DNA from 3 places in the Acetobacterium sp. KB-1 genome. Region 3 is predicted to be linked to each of the others. Evidence: riboswitches for the same ligand, from Rfam matches in the RefSeq annotation. Region 3 holds a riboswitch; each other region holds the start of a gene.
The links. A riboswitch is a leader RNA that binds a small molecule or an ion and turns the genes downstream of it on or off. The one in region 3 is predicted to bind cobalamin.
Positions count from the first base shown of each region.

Region 1: linked by a shared signal. The riboswitch ahead of DOZ58_RS13705 (bifunctional 2-polyprenyl-6-hydroxyphenol methylase/3-demethylubiquinol 3-O-methyltransferase UbiG) and the one ahead of DOZ58_RS09605 (type 1 glutamine amidotransferase) in region 3 are both predicted to bind cobalamin.
Region 2: linked by a shared signal. The riboswitch ahead of DOZ58_RS16170 (EutP/PduV family microcompartment system protein) and the one ahead of DOZ58_RS09605 (type 1 glutamine amidotransferase) in region 3 are both predicted to bind cobalamin.

Region 1 is NZ_CP030040.1:2,957,248-2,962,236, forward strand. It holds gene DOZ58_RS13690 (DUF5320 domain-containing protein) at 72-287, shown strand; gene DOZ58_RS13695 (MBL fold metallo-hydrolase) at 336-1,157, shown strand; gene DOZ58_RS13700 (flavin reductase family protein) at 1,181-1,675, shown strand; cobalamin riboswitch at 1,834-2,012, shown strand; gene DOZ58_RS13705 (bifunctional 2-polyprenyl-6-hydroxyphenol methylase/3-demethylubiquinol 3-O-methyltransferase UbiG) at 2,164-2,988, shown strand; gene DOZ58_RS13710 (iron ABC transporter permease) at 2,991-4,082, shown strand; gene DOZ58_RS13715 (ABC transporter ATP-binding protein) at 4,079-4,831, shown strand; gene DOZ58_RS13720 (iron ABC transporter substrate-binding protein) at 4,850-4,989, shown strand, end outside.
Region 2 is NZ_CP030040.1:3,518,453-3,523,441, reverse strand. It holds gene DOZ58_RS16185 (ATP-binding cassette domain-containing protein) at 1-301, opposite strand, end outside; gene DOZ58_RS16180 (ABC transporter permease) at 298-1,119, opposite strand; gene modA (molybdate ABC transporter substrate-binding protein) at 1,128-1,922, opposite strand; cobalamin riboswitch at 2,100-2,285, shown strand; gene DOZ58_RS16170 (EutP/PduV family microcompartment system protein) at 2,432-2,893, shown strand; gene DOZ58_RS16165 (radical SAM/SPASM domain-containing protein) at 2,981-4,036, opposite strand; gene DOZ58_RS16160 (cobaltochelatase subunit CobN) at 4,050-4,989, opposite strand, start outside.
Region 3 is NZ_CP030040.1:2,055,122-2,060,110, reverse strand. It holds gene cobI (precorrin-2 C(20)-methyltransferase) at 1-171, shown strand, start outside; gene cbiD (cobalt-precorrin-5B (C(1))-methyltransferase CbiD) at 184-1,329, shown strand; gene cbiE (precorrin-6y C5,15-methyltransferase (decarboxylating) subunit CbiE) at 1,317-1,943, shown strand; gene cbiT (precorrin-6Y C5,15-methyltransferase (decarboxylating) subunit CbiT) at 1,936-2,520, shown strand; cobalamin riboswitch at 2,566-2,751, shown strand; gene DOZ58_RS09605 (type 1 glutamine amidotransferase) at 3,227-3,940, shown strand; gene DOZ58_RS09600 (hypothetical protein) at 4,031-4,876, shown strand.

The DNA.
Region 1 (4,989 bases), 900 kb from region 3:
ATGTTACTTATAAGATTTATAATAAATATTATAAGTAACATATACCAATAAGATATAAAGGAGTCCTTAAAATGCCAGGTAGAGATCGGACCGGACCGGATGGTCAGGGATCAAAAAGTGGAAAAGGATTGGGACGTTGCTCGGGAATTAACGCCAAACGCCGTGGAAAAGGTTGTGGCTGCGGTTGTCGCAGAAGTTCGAAAAGCAAATCGACGCATGAACCTGAGAATCTTGATGAACCAGGTCAAGCAACTGATCAGCAACGTAAAGAAATCGAAGGAAATTAATACGGAAGGGATGTTTCCAATTGAGCAAGAATGGAAACCGGTGAAGGCATGAAAATTGTAACATTAGCTGAAAACACATCGGTGTCTGAAGAATTCAAAAATGAACATGGATTGAGTTTATACATTGAAACCGAAACCCATAAATTGCTATTTGATGTGGGTGCCAGCGGTCTGTTTGCAGAAAATGCCAAAAAACTGGGGGTTGACCTTTGCGAAGTGGATACCCTGGTCATTAGTCATGGTCATTATGATCATGGTGGTGGTTTAGAAACATTTCTTAAGATCAATGATAAGGCCGCAATCTATATCAATGGTCAAGCCTTTGAAAATCATTATTCTAAAAGAGCAGACGGGGAGGCCTATATCGGTCTGGATCAGGAACTGTTTTCTAATCCGCGCTTTATCTTTTTGGCAGCGGATTTCGTCATCGATGATGCTTTGTGCATTTTTTCAAATGTTCAGGGAGAACGCTGTTGCTCTACGGCCAACGCTGACCTGCTGATGGAAAAAGATGGGCTACGGATGGCAGATGATTTTTGTCATGAACAGAACCTGATCATCCGGGAAAGAAATCAGGTCGTGCTGGTGGCAGGTTGTGCTCATAAGGGAGTCGTTAATATTCTTGATCATATGGCATCAAACTATGATATGCAGCCGACTGTTGTCATTGGGGGATTTCATCTTTATAATCGCACCCGAAAAAAACCGGAGGCAAAAGAATTGATTGAGGAAATTGGTAACGAACTCAAAAAAACTGCGATAATTTATTACACCTGCCATTGTACTGGGAAAGAGCCTTATCAAATCCTAAAAATGATGCTGGGAGAACAGGTTAATTATCTGGCAACCGGTAGCCGGGTTATTATTTAAAAATAAAAAAGAACAAGGAGAAAATGATGAACAAAGTAAAAGGAAATATGAAGTCGTGTTTAAATCCAGTGGCTAAGGTGTTGGTATCTTGTCGGGGATTAAATGGCGAAAACAATGCCCTGGCGGTGGGCTATTGCGGAAACTGCAGTTATGATCCGCCGATGGTCATGGTCGGGATTGTACCCTCACGGTATTCGTATCATCTGATTAAAGAGTCCGGCTGTTTTGTGGTGAATCTGGTTGATCAAGCCTATGAAGAAACCTTTAAATATTTGGGTAGCCACAGCAAACGCGATGAAGATAAGCTGGCGGTGATGAAGGTCAATTTAGAAGAAGCTAAATTTGTCAATGCTCCGATTCTTGCCGATTGCCCAGTTAATATTGAATGTAGCATTGTAGACTCAATTGTCACCGGTTCTCACGAAATGTTTGTCGGAAAAATTGAGTATGTCCACGCCGATTCAAAAATGGTCAGTGACGATGGCTGTATTGATTTTTCACAGATAAAATTCTTATAAACAGATCAGAATATAGAGTTTTGTGGTTGACATAAAAAAATTATAATGGTATTATGTCAAAAACGTGTTAGTGGTTTGTAACATAAAAACACAGACAACTTATTGAAAACGTTAGCCTAAAAAATTTTGGGCGTTGATTTTATCAAATGAGTTTAATTTAATAACTTATCATTCAAGGTGCCGATCATGAAGATCGGAGAATAGGGAAGCTTAGAAAGCACGGACCCACCACTGTGAACAGGGACGAATTCTTAAAAAACCACTGGGCTAAAGCCTGGGAAGGTGAGAATAGGATGAACTGTTAGTCAGGAGACCTGCCTTGATTTAAAAAATATGCCAGGGGATGATTGGCCGCATGATTTAGAATACCTTGAGATGGGAAGGGTTTCTTTTATTAATAAAAGAAGCTCTTTTTTTGTTTGCCCAGGGTAAGCGATTAAAGAAATTAAAAGCGTTTAAAATAATGAAAAAAGAAAAGAGGAGAAGCGATGACTTTTGAGGAAAAATGGGTTGACAACAAGAAAAAGACGGATCTAAATGAAACCCAGCAGTTTTGGGATGATCGGGCTTCGGAGTTTAATGAGATGGGAAAGAGGGAAATGGCTGATGATCCGGTGCTGTCGCTTTTAAAAAGCAAGGATGCTATTTTCCCGGGAGCGAGAGTACTGGATATCGGATGTGGTGCTGGGCGCTATTCCAAAGAATTCTTAAAAATGGGCTGTGAAGTAGTGGGGATTGATATTTCCCCTAATATGATTGATTTTACAAAGGAAAATGCTGCCAGTGTAAAGGCTGATTTTTTTACGTTTAAGGTTATGCCCTGGGAAAAGGCGGATCTGGCCGCAGAAGGATGGGAAGGCTATTTTGATCTCGTTTTTGCTTCTATGAGCCCAGCTATTAGCGGCCCCGAGGAATTAAAAAAAATGAATCAGGCCTCCAAAGGCTATTGTTTTATGAGCGGACACCTGATCAAAGAAGATAAAATTGGAAATGAACTACGAGTGGCACTGAATAAAGAAAACCGCACCGCTGACTACCGGAATACCTTATATTACGCCTTTAATATATTATGGGATATGGGCTTTTTTCCGGAGTTTCGACATAGTGAGAATCAACAGACAAAGATTTGGGAGCTGGAAAAAGCAACCAATTATTATGCCCATATGTTAAGGGCTACCGATGAAGAGACAAAACAGACGATTCGGGATTATCTTAAGAATAAAAGCAAAGACGGACAGATTGAAGATATAAACTATTCCAAAAACGGTCAATTGCTGTGGTCTGTTCTGTCTGCTCAAATAGACGGGAGATAAAGATGCTAAAAAAACCAAGTGCCGTGATTGAGGTGGAGGGCGACAGCCTGGAATTATACCAGAAATTCACGGGCAAAAAAACCGTGTTGATTCTCATTCTTTGCGCTTTGTTGCTGGTGGTAGCCATTTTTGCCATGAATAGTGGGGCCATGGAATTGGATCCCACCGACATTGTCAAAACCCTGATGAGCATTGGTACCGAAATCTCTAGTGTAGTAGTATGGCGGATTCGTCTGCCCCGAGTTTTGGCCGCGGTTATTGCCGGTGCAGGTTTGGCAGTGGCCGGATGTGTGATGCAAAATAATTTAAGAAATCCGTTAGCATCGCCTTCTACCTTGGGGATTTCCAGTGCAGCTGCCTTTGGTGCCAATATCGCTATTATTGTATTGGGGGCTGGGACGGTGCAAAGCTCGGCAGCGCAGCCGATTATTGTCAACAATCCTTATCTGGTAACGATTTTTGCCTTTGCTTTTTCCATGGGAGCGACCATGATAATTTTGCTGCTGTCCCGAATGCGCAGTTTTTCGCCGGAGTCTATTGTTCTGGCAGGGGTGGCACTGAGCTCTCTTTTTGGAGCAGGCACCACCTTGATTCAGTATTTTGCTGAATCAGTGCAGATTGCTGCCGCTATCTTCTGGACCTTTGGGGACCTGGGTCGGGCTGGCTGGACAGAGGTTTATATTTTGGCTGCGGTGGTGGGTCTTGCGATGATCTACTTTATGATGAAGCGTTGGGATTATAATGCACTGGACAATGGTGCCGATGCCGCTAAGAGTTTGGGGGTCAATGTCGAGCAAACCCGATTTGGCGGGATGCTGGTATCATCGATGATTACCGCAGTGACGGTATCATTTCTTGGTGTGATTGGGTTTATCGGTTTGGTGGCACCACAGATGGTCAGGCGGATAATCGGCGGGGATCATCGCTTTCTGATTCCCATTTCTGCCTTAATGGGGGCGCTTTTGTTGCTGGTCTCGGATACCTTTGCCCGAACGATTATTTCCCCCATTATATTGCCAGTGGGAGCAGTGACATCATTTTTAGGGGCACCCCTGTTTTTGTATCTCTTACTTAAAGGAGGTAAACGTCGTTGAATTTACAAGTTGAAGGATTGGCTTTTGATTATCCTTGCCAAAACGTCTTAAAAGGGATCTCTTTTTCCATGAAGCGCGGGGAATGTTTGGCGATACTGGGAACAAATGGCGCCGGGAAATCGACTTTGCTTAAGTGTATTAACAAAATCTTGAAGCCCCAGGGCGGGAGTGTCTTAATTGATCAGGAAAATATTAAAGCGTTTAAGCAGAGTGAGCTGGCCCAGAGAGTGGCTTATGTTTCTCAGAGTAATCAAAGTACAACCACGACAGTTTTTGATTCGATTCTGATTGGTAGAAAACCTTATATCAAATGGGATGTGGGGAAGAATGATTTAAATATTGTCAATGAGACCATCAAGATGTTAAATTTGGAAAAATTTGCATTAAAAAATGTCGATGAGTTAAGCGGCGGCGAATATCAGAAGGTGTTAATTGGTCGGGCATTAGCCCAGGAAACTGATGTGCTAATGCTGGATGAGCCAACGAGCAGCTTGGATCTAAAAAATCAATTGGAGGTGCTTCAATTGATCAAAGAAATTGCCTACCTTAAAAATATCACGGCGGTGGTAACTATTCATGATCTGAATCTGGCATTACGCTTTGCCGATCAGTATATTTTACTAAAAGACGGTGTTATCCATGCTGCCGGTGGGAAGGAGGTTATTACCGAAGCAAATATAAAAGAAGTATATGGGGTAGACGTAACGGTTGAGCAAGTCAACAATCGTTCGGTTGTGGTTCCAATATAAAAGAAGCGAGGAGAAGCGATGAAAAGAAAACGAATATTAGCTCTGGTGTTGTCGGCGGTGTTGATTTTAATGATGGCGGGCTGTTCTACCGAAGGGGGGACAACGGCAGATGAAATGATCACGGTTACCGATACCTTGGGTCGGACTGTCGAATTAGC
Region 2 (4,989 bases), 1.5 Mb from region 3:
ATCCATAAGTAATATTCTCATAAACAGACATGTGATGAAACAGACCGAAATCCTGATAAACAAAACCAATCTGCCGCCTCTCTAAAGGAATTTTGACTACCGGCTTTCCCTGAATGCACACTTCACCAGAGAATTTCCGATAAAAACCGGCCACGGACTCCAGCAGAACAGTTTTACCTGATCCGGTTCTGCCCAGCACGGCAAAGATTTCTTTTTCACGAATGTTTAAATTGATATTATTCAATTGAAAGGTTCCTAATTTAATGGAGTAGTCTTTAATTTCAACCATTGTATTAATCATCGGTTCACGTCCTTCATCCTGCTCTCCTGGGGATTTTTCCTGCCAATCCAGTTGGTCAGAAAAAGAGAAATCAGCGAAATAATCAGAATAATTGTTGCCGATGCCATGGAAGCACCGGTATCCCCGGTTGCCAGATTTAAATAAACGGATGTCGTCAGGGTTTCTGTTTTCATCCGGGTGGCTCCTACTAACATCAGCGTCGCCCCAAATTCGCCGAGGCCCCTTGACCAGGCTAAAATAATAGTTGTGATAATGGCATTCTTGGATAGCGGTAAGGTAATGGTTATGAAGCGTTCCCACTTCGTCGCTCCCAGACTGCCGGAAATAAACTCCAGTCGCTCATCAACTTCCTCAAATGCGGTCCGAATAAATCGGACTACATAGGGAAGATTGACAACGGTTTGAGCAATAATGATACCATTTTTATCAAAGACAACCTTAAATCCCAACTCTTTAAGGGCCTTACCAAAGTCTGACGAAAAAATAATTAATAAACTAAGACCCAAAACCAGATAGGGCATCGATAATGGCAGTTCAATCATCATCTGACACAGTTTTTTAAAGGGAAACGCAGTCCGTGTTAATGCATATGCGGTGGGAATGGCGAGCACCATACAAATGATTGTGGATATACTTGCGGTGAACAGGCTCATTTTAACAGCGAATTGCACTTCTTCTGAATAAAATGCCTGACCCAAATAGGGTAACCCTTTTAAGACGATTGCCACTATCAGTACTGAGGTAAAGCTAATAACTATGACCGTAATGACGATTGTAATGATTTCAAATAAACTAAATACTGAAAATCGTTCCCTCATCAGATCGTTTAATTAACTACTTCGTATCCATAGTTTTCCCATATCGCTTTTGCAGAATCCGAATCTAAGAATGTCATAAACGCATCCAGTGTTTCGGTATTTTTACTGCTGCTTAATTGTGCCGCCGGAACTTTTTTGACATAGGTATCCAGATCCGTTGTCTTGACAATTTCGGTGGCGGAACCAGTCACATTTTCTTTCCAGACAATAATCGCATCGCATTCATCAACGGACAGGGCATTAAATATTTCCGGTGCTGTGGCTGCCCGGGCAATGACATTGACATTGCTTAAAATCCCCAGATCTGTTAACGCTTTATTGGCAATCTTACCAATTGGCGTGGCATCGCCATCACCCAGCACAACTTCCACCCCTTCTTTTGCTAGATCGTTTAAGCCGGAAATTCCCAGTGGGTTTCCGCTTTTTACAGCCAATACAGGGATGTGTTTGACCAGTTCTTTACTTTTTGTAACAAAATCTTTAACTGGTGCCAATTCATCAGCGGAGCCGGCAATAAACAAATCCCCTTCACCAGTTGTCTTAATCTGATTCTGAAGCTGGGCCGCATTGGCATAAACAACTTCCATTTCACAACCGGTTTCTGTTTTGAATTTATCGGCAATTTCCCCGAAAGGCTTGGTCATGCCAGCCCCACAGTACACAAACAAGATTTGACCAGCGAGACTTTGACTTTCAGCAACTTTCTCTTGCGCTCCGTCAGCCTTACTGCTACAACCTGATACCAAGCTGATAATTATTCCCATTACCAATAATACCACTAACCAATTCTTAACGCTCTTCATCACATCTCCTTTTCATTACTTTAGTATTGTTTTGTAACGTTTAGATATGTTTTGAATTATATAATAGGTTATTGGCATATGTCAAGTAACCAACCCTTTTTCTTCGCAAGCAGCCAAATTTCTTCACTTGTATTAATCCTTGGTCCTTTTAAAAATGATCAAGGTGCTTGATTATTGACCGATTTTAGACTATAATAAACTAGAAAAAGTGTTTACAAAAGGAACGCGGTAAAAATCCGCGACAGTTTCTTTGCTACTGTAAGGAGAAGAATATGGACGCATTCAGTCATTGGGTTAACCAAGAAGGCTGTGTGTATGATGTCCCTCTGAGTCAGGATATTTTTGTCAAAACACGATCTGTTTGAAGCTTCAAAGAAGGCTGCAAAATGTGAGAATAAAACGAAATGACGCCCCACCGATCAACTGCAGGCGTCACGGAAACAACTCCGTATTTGCAAACCTTTTTTAAAAAAGGTTTTTTTGTTTTTTGCAGACTGGAGGATTTATTTATGGCCAATAATAAAAATCGCATCGCCCTCATCGGACGGATCGGTAGCGGTAAAACCACCCTATTTTTACGGCTGACCAATGAATTTATTACCTATGGGAAAACCCAGCAGGTCAGTTATTCTGATCATTTTATTGATACCCCTGGCGAATTTGTTGAATTACCCTGTTTTCGTCCTCAGGCCATTAATGTAACCTGTGATGCGGGGCTGATTATTCTAATTAATTCCAGCACCGATCACCAAAACTCGGTTCCACCTAATTTTGTCTGTACCTATAACATCCCCGTAATTGGGGTTATTACCAAAATTGATCATAAACACTGTAACCTCAAGCGAAGTCTACGCTACCTGACTTATGCCGGAGTCCACCCTGATAAGATTCACCCGGTAAGTGCATTGACCGGCGAAGGGGTCTCTGAACTTAAGACGGTTATTCAGGCGTATGTCGCTTTTGATCATTAAGCAAACGACCTGCCGTAGACTTACTTTCAAACAGCGATATGATTGCTAAACTTGCGTCTTAATCGTTTCCCACTTCACCAAGCCTTGTTATTGTCTGGCCAGCTCAAAGGCGGCCTTTTTTAACACGCAGTCCAGCGAGGTGTCCTGTTTTTTTTCATCATTTAAGATCAGGCGCGAGGGACAGCCCCCGGGACAGATGCTATAATAGTCACATGTTTTACAGCCTTGCGATTCTGCCTTTACAATGACAACGTTTTTTAAGGGGCGCGCTTTTACCACATTCCCCATAAAATATTTCGGATTTTCAATTAGTGATCCGCAAGGGTAAACATCGCCACAAGGCAGCACGACATAGGATCTACCGCAGGATGCATAACAGTATTCCTTGTTGCACGAGGTCATTTTCAACCGCTGCTTCGCTTCATGAACCTCACGGATCACAATTTTTTTACCAGTCAGCCGATATAATTCCTCAGCAGTCTCAACCATTTTCGTCAACGCTGTCTTGATTTGCTCTGGGGTGGCTTTTTTGATGATCGCCCGCTGGTCTCTGGCGCGCCCTGCATCCCGCAATAAATCAAGGCCAATCCCGCCTACATTACCCAAATAATAGGCGAAACTGACCAGCTTGGGAAGCTGTGTGATGCTGTGACTGGTCACCACGCTGTTGAGATTGATTTTGATTCCTTCATTAGCCAGACACCCAATCCCGGCAATCACGTCTCTTGTCCTTCCCCGGGTAAACTCATTCACCTCCGGGGGACCATCAAGACTGACCCCTAAGGCAATCCTCATTTTTTTCAGGCCCACGGCAATCTCCGGGGTAATGCAGATGCCGTTGGTCTGCATCTGAAAGCTGGCATTGTAATTTTTTTCCTTCACATAAGAAACCACTTGACAGATTAAAGGGTAGTTCAGCAGCGGTTCTCCCCCGGCGAACTGAATTTTCATATAATGATCGGAAAACAGATCCAGCGTCTGAGCCGCGGTCTCAAAATCCATATCCGCTTTTAGATGGGTTAAACCGGCATAACAGTATTCGCAGGCCAGATTACAGCGACCGGTAGTCCAAAGGACAATTAGCACACTTTCTTTTGAAATAATAACCACCTCCGTTACACGTCTTAAAAATTGTGATCTCACCCATCACTTCTTTTTACAGACTTTTCTCTGAATCGAACAGGGCATCCACTTCCTGAATACTTTTGTTCCATGCTTCCACATCCTGGTGACCGACAATTTCGATTGTCCCGCCCTGGTAATCACCCTGGGATTCTTCCATCAGCTCTTCCATATCACCCTCAATTTTCATATAAATATTTGTTAAAATTTCTAATGCCTCGAGACTAGGATTCCATTTTTGTCGTTGGTGGAGCTCCAGAAATCGTCTTGACATTTCCTCAATGGCAAAGCTATTCTCCTGGCTAAGCCAGCTTGCCATTTCCGGATCACCGAGATAGGTCTTAACGATTTCATCAATAGCCCTGTCATCAACATTTTTGGTGGTACACTTCCAGCTAAAAATGGTTTGCGCCTTTCGCATTACCTCGGCGGCACCACGATAGCCCTTGTCCATTACTGAGCGGTTCCAGAGCGGATTAAATAAGGTGCCTTCGACAATGCGATTGAGCTCATCTGCCATTGTTGTAATAACTACCTTTTCTTTATTGTTGGAGGTCCCGTGATATTGTTTGAGCGCATCCTGATCAAACTGATTTTTGACCATGTTAAAACCGCCGATCACCGAAGCGCTATAGCCAGATGAAAGCAGGTCATACCGATTACTCACTGAGGTTTCAAAAACAAGCTCCGCCGACTTAACGTTATCCACAAATTCTTTATGGGACACCGCTCCGTTTAAACCATCGCCATAGGCATAACCCGAAAATGAGGTAAACACCTTGGCCAACTCATCTTCCGACTCCCAGGCACTGGCTTTTAAGGCCAGATCTACGCCAGAGCCGTAGGTTCCCGGCTTGTCGCCAAAGATCCGCATGGTGGCACGCCGCCACCTCGTTTCCTGGGCCACTTCTTCTGTTCCTGCCAGTTCATTGATTGTTTTTAAGGCATTGCGGCGAACAAAATTTAAGCTTTCT
Region 3 (4,989 bases):
AATGCCTGGATGGCTGAGGAACTGGAAGCCCGCGGGCTGGAAAAAAGCTTTGTGCTGGTATCCAACATCGGTATGGACACCCAGCAAGTGGTCCGGGATATTGATGTCTTAAAAGGTAAGATCCCGTATTTATCGACCTTATTAATCAAAAAGAATTATCCCCTTCAGTAAGGGAGGTAAGCCATGTTAAATAAAACCATTGAAAAAAATGGCAAGACCCTGCGCTACGGCTATACCACCGGCTCTTGCGCCACCGCCGCCACCAAAGCGGCACTGTTAATGTTTTTAAATCAACAGAAATGGGAAACCATTGAAATCAGTACACCCAAGGGCTGGACCCTGGATCTGGTGCTGCACGATCAGACTTTTTCAGAAAACGAAGCCTCCTGCTCAGTGATCAAAGACTCTGGGGACGATCCGGATGTGACCAATGGCGTCAAGGTTTTTTCGAAAATCACCCCATCAGACCAGGCCGGAATTGAGTTTGCAGCCGGTATTGGTGTCGGTACGGTCACCTCAGTGGGACTCAGTATTCCTCCGGGTGAACCGGCCATTAATCCGACCCCAAGGGAGATGATTACCCGGGAGATTAAAACGGTTTTAGCTTCTGAAGCCGCACGTCAGATCACGGATTTACCGAAAGGTTGGCGGGTCGAGCTGTCCATTCCCCAGGGTGTGGAACTGGCCAAACGAACCTTTAATCCCAAGCTGGGGATTAAAGGCGGACTGTCGATTATCGGCACTTCCGGGATTGTTGAGCCGATGAGTGAAGATGCCCTTAAGGCGTCCCTGAAACTGGAACTCTCAGTGCTCCATGCCAAAGGCTTTAAAGAAATCATCTTTGTCCCCGGCAATTATGGGAAAGACTTTTCCGAGGAACTGGGACTTTCTGAGGAGGTACTGGTAAAAACCAGTAATTATATCGGTTTTATGCTGGATGAGGCTGAACGGATGGGTTTTGATAAGATTCTGCTGATTGGCCATCTGGGAAAACTGGTGAAGCTGGCTGGGGGGATTTTTAATACCCATAGCAGTGTTGCCGACGGACGGATGGAAATTCTAACCGCCCACGCCGGTTTGCTCGGCGCAACCCAGAAAACGATGGAAAAAATCATGACCTCTAAAACCACCGATGAAGCAACCGATTTAATTCTGAGCAAAAATTTGCCGGACTATTTTGATCATCTGGCCGAGGTCATAAAGAAAAAGGTCACCGATCGGGTTTATGGCACCATTGAAATGGAAGTGGTGTTGTTTTCCAAGATCCATGGCTTTTTAGGACAAAGCAAAGACGCAGAAGAGTTGAGGAAACGATTATGTACCCATTAAAAATTATTGGACTGGGACCGGGACATCCGGATTATATACTGCCGATCGCATTAAAAGAAATTGAAGCGGCAGAAGTGATTCTCTGTGGCACCCGCCATGCTGAAAGTTTTGATGCCAGTGGTAAAGAAATGCTTTTTATCGGCAAGGGAACCCCCCTAAGTGAGCTGATGGAAAAGGTTGCCCAGGTATACAAGACTAAGAAAACCGCGCTGGTTGTTTCCGGTGACTGCGGCTTTTATAGTCTGCTGACCTATGCCAAAAAAGTAGTACCGGAAAAGGACATTGTCTGCATCCCCGGGATTAGTTCGTTGCAGTATTTTTTTGCCAAACTGGCAATGTGTTGGGAAGATGCTAAGCTGATGAGCCTTCATGGCCGGGATCAGGATTTGGCGGCAGCTCTGGCAAAAAATAAAAAGCTGGGCATTCTTACTGACAAAAATAATAATACTGCGTTTATTGCCGGGATTCTTAAATCAGTCGGTTGTGAAAACAGCTTGCTTTATGTTGGTGAAGAGTTATCCTATCCTAATGAGAAAATAACCCGCTTAACCGTAACAGAAGCCCTGAGCTATCAGGAGGAAGGGCTGGCAGTCGTGGTGGTCATCAATGAGTAAGATAGCAGGATACAAGGACGAGGCCTATATTCGGGGTAAGGCACCGATGACTAAACGCGAAATCCGCATCCTCACCATTTCGTTGCTGGGGATAAACCCCGGCGATGTGGTCGTAGATATCGGCGCCGGCACCGGGGGTCTCACTATGGAAGCAGCTTATGCCGCCGACCATGGTAAGGTCTATGCTGTGGAAGCCAAAGAAACGGCGCTGGAACTGGTAAAAAAGAATAAAGAACATTTTAATGCCAACCATGTGGTCATTATCCCCGGTAAGGCGCCAGAAGTGCTGGCTGAAATTAAAGAGCCAGTGGATCGGGTCATCATCGGTGGTTCCGGCGGTAATATGGAAGGCCTGTTTCAGTGGTGTAAGGCCAATCTCCGGGCCAGTGGTCGGGTCATTGCCAATTTTGTCACCCTGGAGAACGCCGCCCAGGCCACCACCCTGATGAACCAGTATTTTGAAAATGTAGAACTGGTTCAAGTGGGCATCAGCCGGGGCGAAGGCATTGGTGGTTTAACGATGCTAAAGGCCGCCAACCCGATTTTTATTATCACTGGGGATGCTGAATTAAATTAACGACTCAAAGGTTCAAAATGCTATTGACAAGAAGTGCAACCTGGTGTAAAATAAACTTAATTAAATAGTGAACTTGTCCTATATTCAAGGGAAAAAGGTGTAAATCCTTTGCTGTAATCGCAGCTGTAAAACATGATGACCGTCTCATAACCACTGTTAAGAACTTAACGGGAAGGGAGATGGAAAGTTGATTGTTGAGCCAGAAGACCTGTTTGTAGTGATTTCTTAACAACCTCCGATTTAGAGGGCTGTAAGAGCATTATATTTAAATTTGTAAGTATGATTCTTTTATCCTTCTCCACTGGAGAAGGATTTTTTTTCGTCTTGTTGTCGACAACGATTGCAAGCGAACCCAGGAAGTGTGTGATTCTTGGGAGTTGGTTAATTTCTCCTAGCCAAAAGTAGAATCTCTTCGAATAGAAGGACATCTCCAAGTCAGTATTTAATTCCCTTCCTCGGGGATGGTGTGTGACATCCCCGAATTTACCTTGCTTTCATTAATTTACATTTTTGATAGAATATTATTCCTCATTTCTGCTTAGATTTTTCTGGCCAAAAATCTGAGTACCAATAAAAAAAGTGCATCCAGTTCTGGTTGTGCTTTTTTTATTTGCCTTTAAATAAAAAAATTTAAAAAATGCGTTTAAAATGGTATACTTGCATAAAAATAAGGATAATAATCAATAATCAGATAGGAAGGTCACAGATGAGAATTCACTATTTACAGCACGTACCCTTTGAAAATCCCGGCAGTATTCTAGTGTGGGCAAAAACCAATCAAAGTATTATTACCTCGACGCAATTGTATAACGATGAAGCACTGCCGGAGGTAAATGAATTTGACTGGCTGGTGGTGATGGGAGGTCCCATGAACATTTATGAAGAAGATCAATACCCCTGGCTGAGGGCCGAAAAAAATTTGATCAAAGCCGCCATAAAAGCTAACAAGGTGGTCCTTGGTATGTGTCTCGGCAGTCAGTTAATTGCTGATAGCATTGGCGGGAAGGTTGTTCAGAACAAACAAAAAGAAATCGGCTGGCTCCCGATCACGTTTTCTAAAGAAGCCAAAGTGTCACCGCTGTTTGCATTTTTTCCGGACAACCCGGTGGTTTTTCACTGGCATGGTGATACCTTTGTCGAGCTGCCTGAGGCGGCCACGGTCATTGCCGCAAGCACCGCCTGCAAAAATCAGGCCTTCATTTATAACAAAAGAGTTTTTGGCTTTCAGTTTCACCTGGAAAACACCCTGCCGATTATTAATGATCTGATTGCAAATTGCGGCGATGAAATGGTTCCGGATGATTATGTCCAGTTGCCAAAAGAGGTCTTAGCCCATCCGGAATACATCCGTCAGGATAATCAGTGGATGGCCGCCTTTCTGACCCAACTAAAACAGATGGTTGAGGTTGACGATCTTTAATAAAAATTTTTGGCAAAAACAAATGACTGGTGAAAGAATGGGTAAATACCAAGCAAATGGTTTGCAAACATTTAGTTTTGAAAGGAATGTATGATGAAAAAGATAACATTGATACTGACAGCCCTTGGCTTAGCGCTATTGCTGTCAGGCTGCTCGCTGATTCCGAGCATTTTTGGCAATAAATCGGAGTCGGTAAAAAACCAGGAAATTACCTTAGCCTTATCATTTGGCGAAAAAACCGGCACCTATAACGGCCAATTGGTAAAAGGTTTGCCTCAGGGAACTGGCGTGTTTACGGTTTCCAATGATGCTGAAGTTGCCTGGACCTATGACGGTACATGGGAACAAGGCCATTTTCAGGGAATGGGAGAAACCGTTTGGGAAGATGGGTTCACACAGGAAGGTAATTATCAGAATGATCTTTTAAATGGGCCGGGACAAGAGTATCTTGATAAGAAGCTCTTATATGATGGCAATTACACCGATAATCGTTATGATGGACAGGGCACGCTTTACAATTATTATGGCGATATAATTTACGAGGGTAATTTTGACATGGGCTATTACGACGAGACGACTGTCCAGAGAAAGGCCCGATTGGATCCGTTTAAAGCTCAGACCACAGAGTTATCTTATGCCGATGTAGTTGAAACGGCTAAAAATGAAACCGGAAATAAGGTCAAGATGACGGGACGGGTTTATCAGGTTTATGAAAACTTTGAAAATCAACACTACTTCTGTGATTTTATCATGGATTTAAACGATGATCCTAATCAAATGGTACAGGTCTATTATCGCTTAAACTCTGGAGAATCCCCCTTTGTTGAAGGCCAAATGGTAACCGTATGGGGAACTGTTGAATACCTTTATACCGACACCACTGATGATGGTCAGCAATACTCCATCCCCAATGTGGAAGCCTGGAGTGTGGAATAAATTTTAGCGATACAAAAAAACTCCCCGTCATGCAATGGGGAGTTTTAACGTTATCGATAAGAACAAATCTGACAGTCGAATTTCAGATCGATTTTGAAATTGGGCTACTTTGA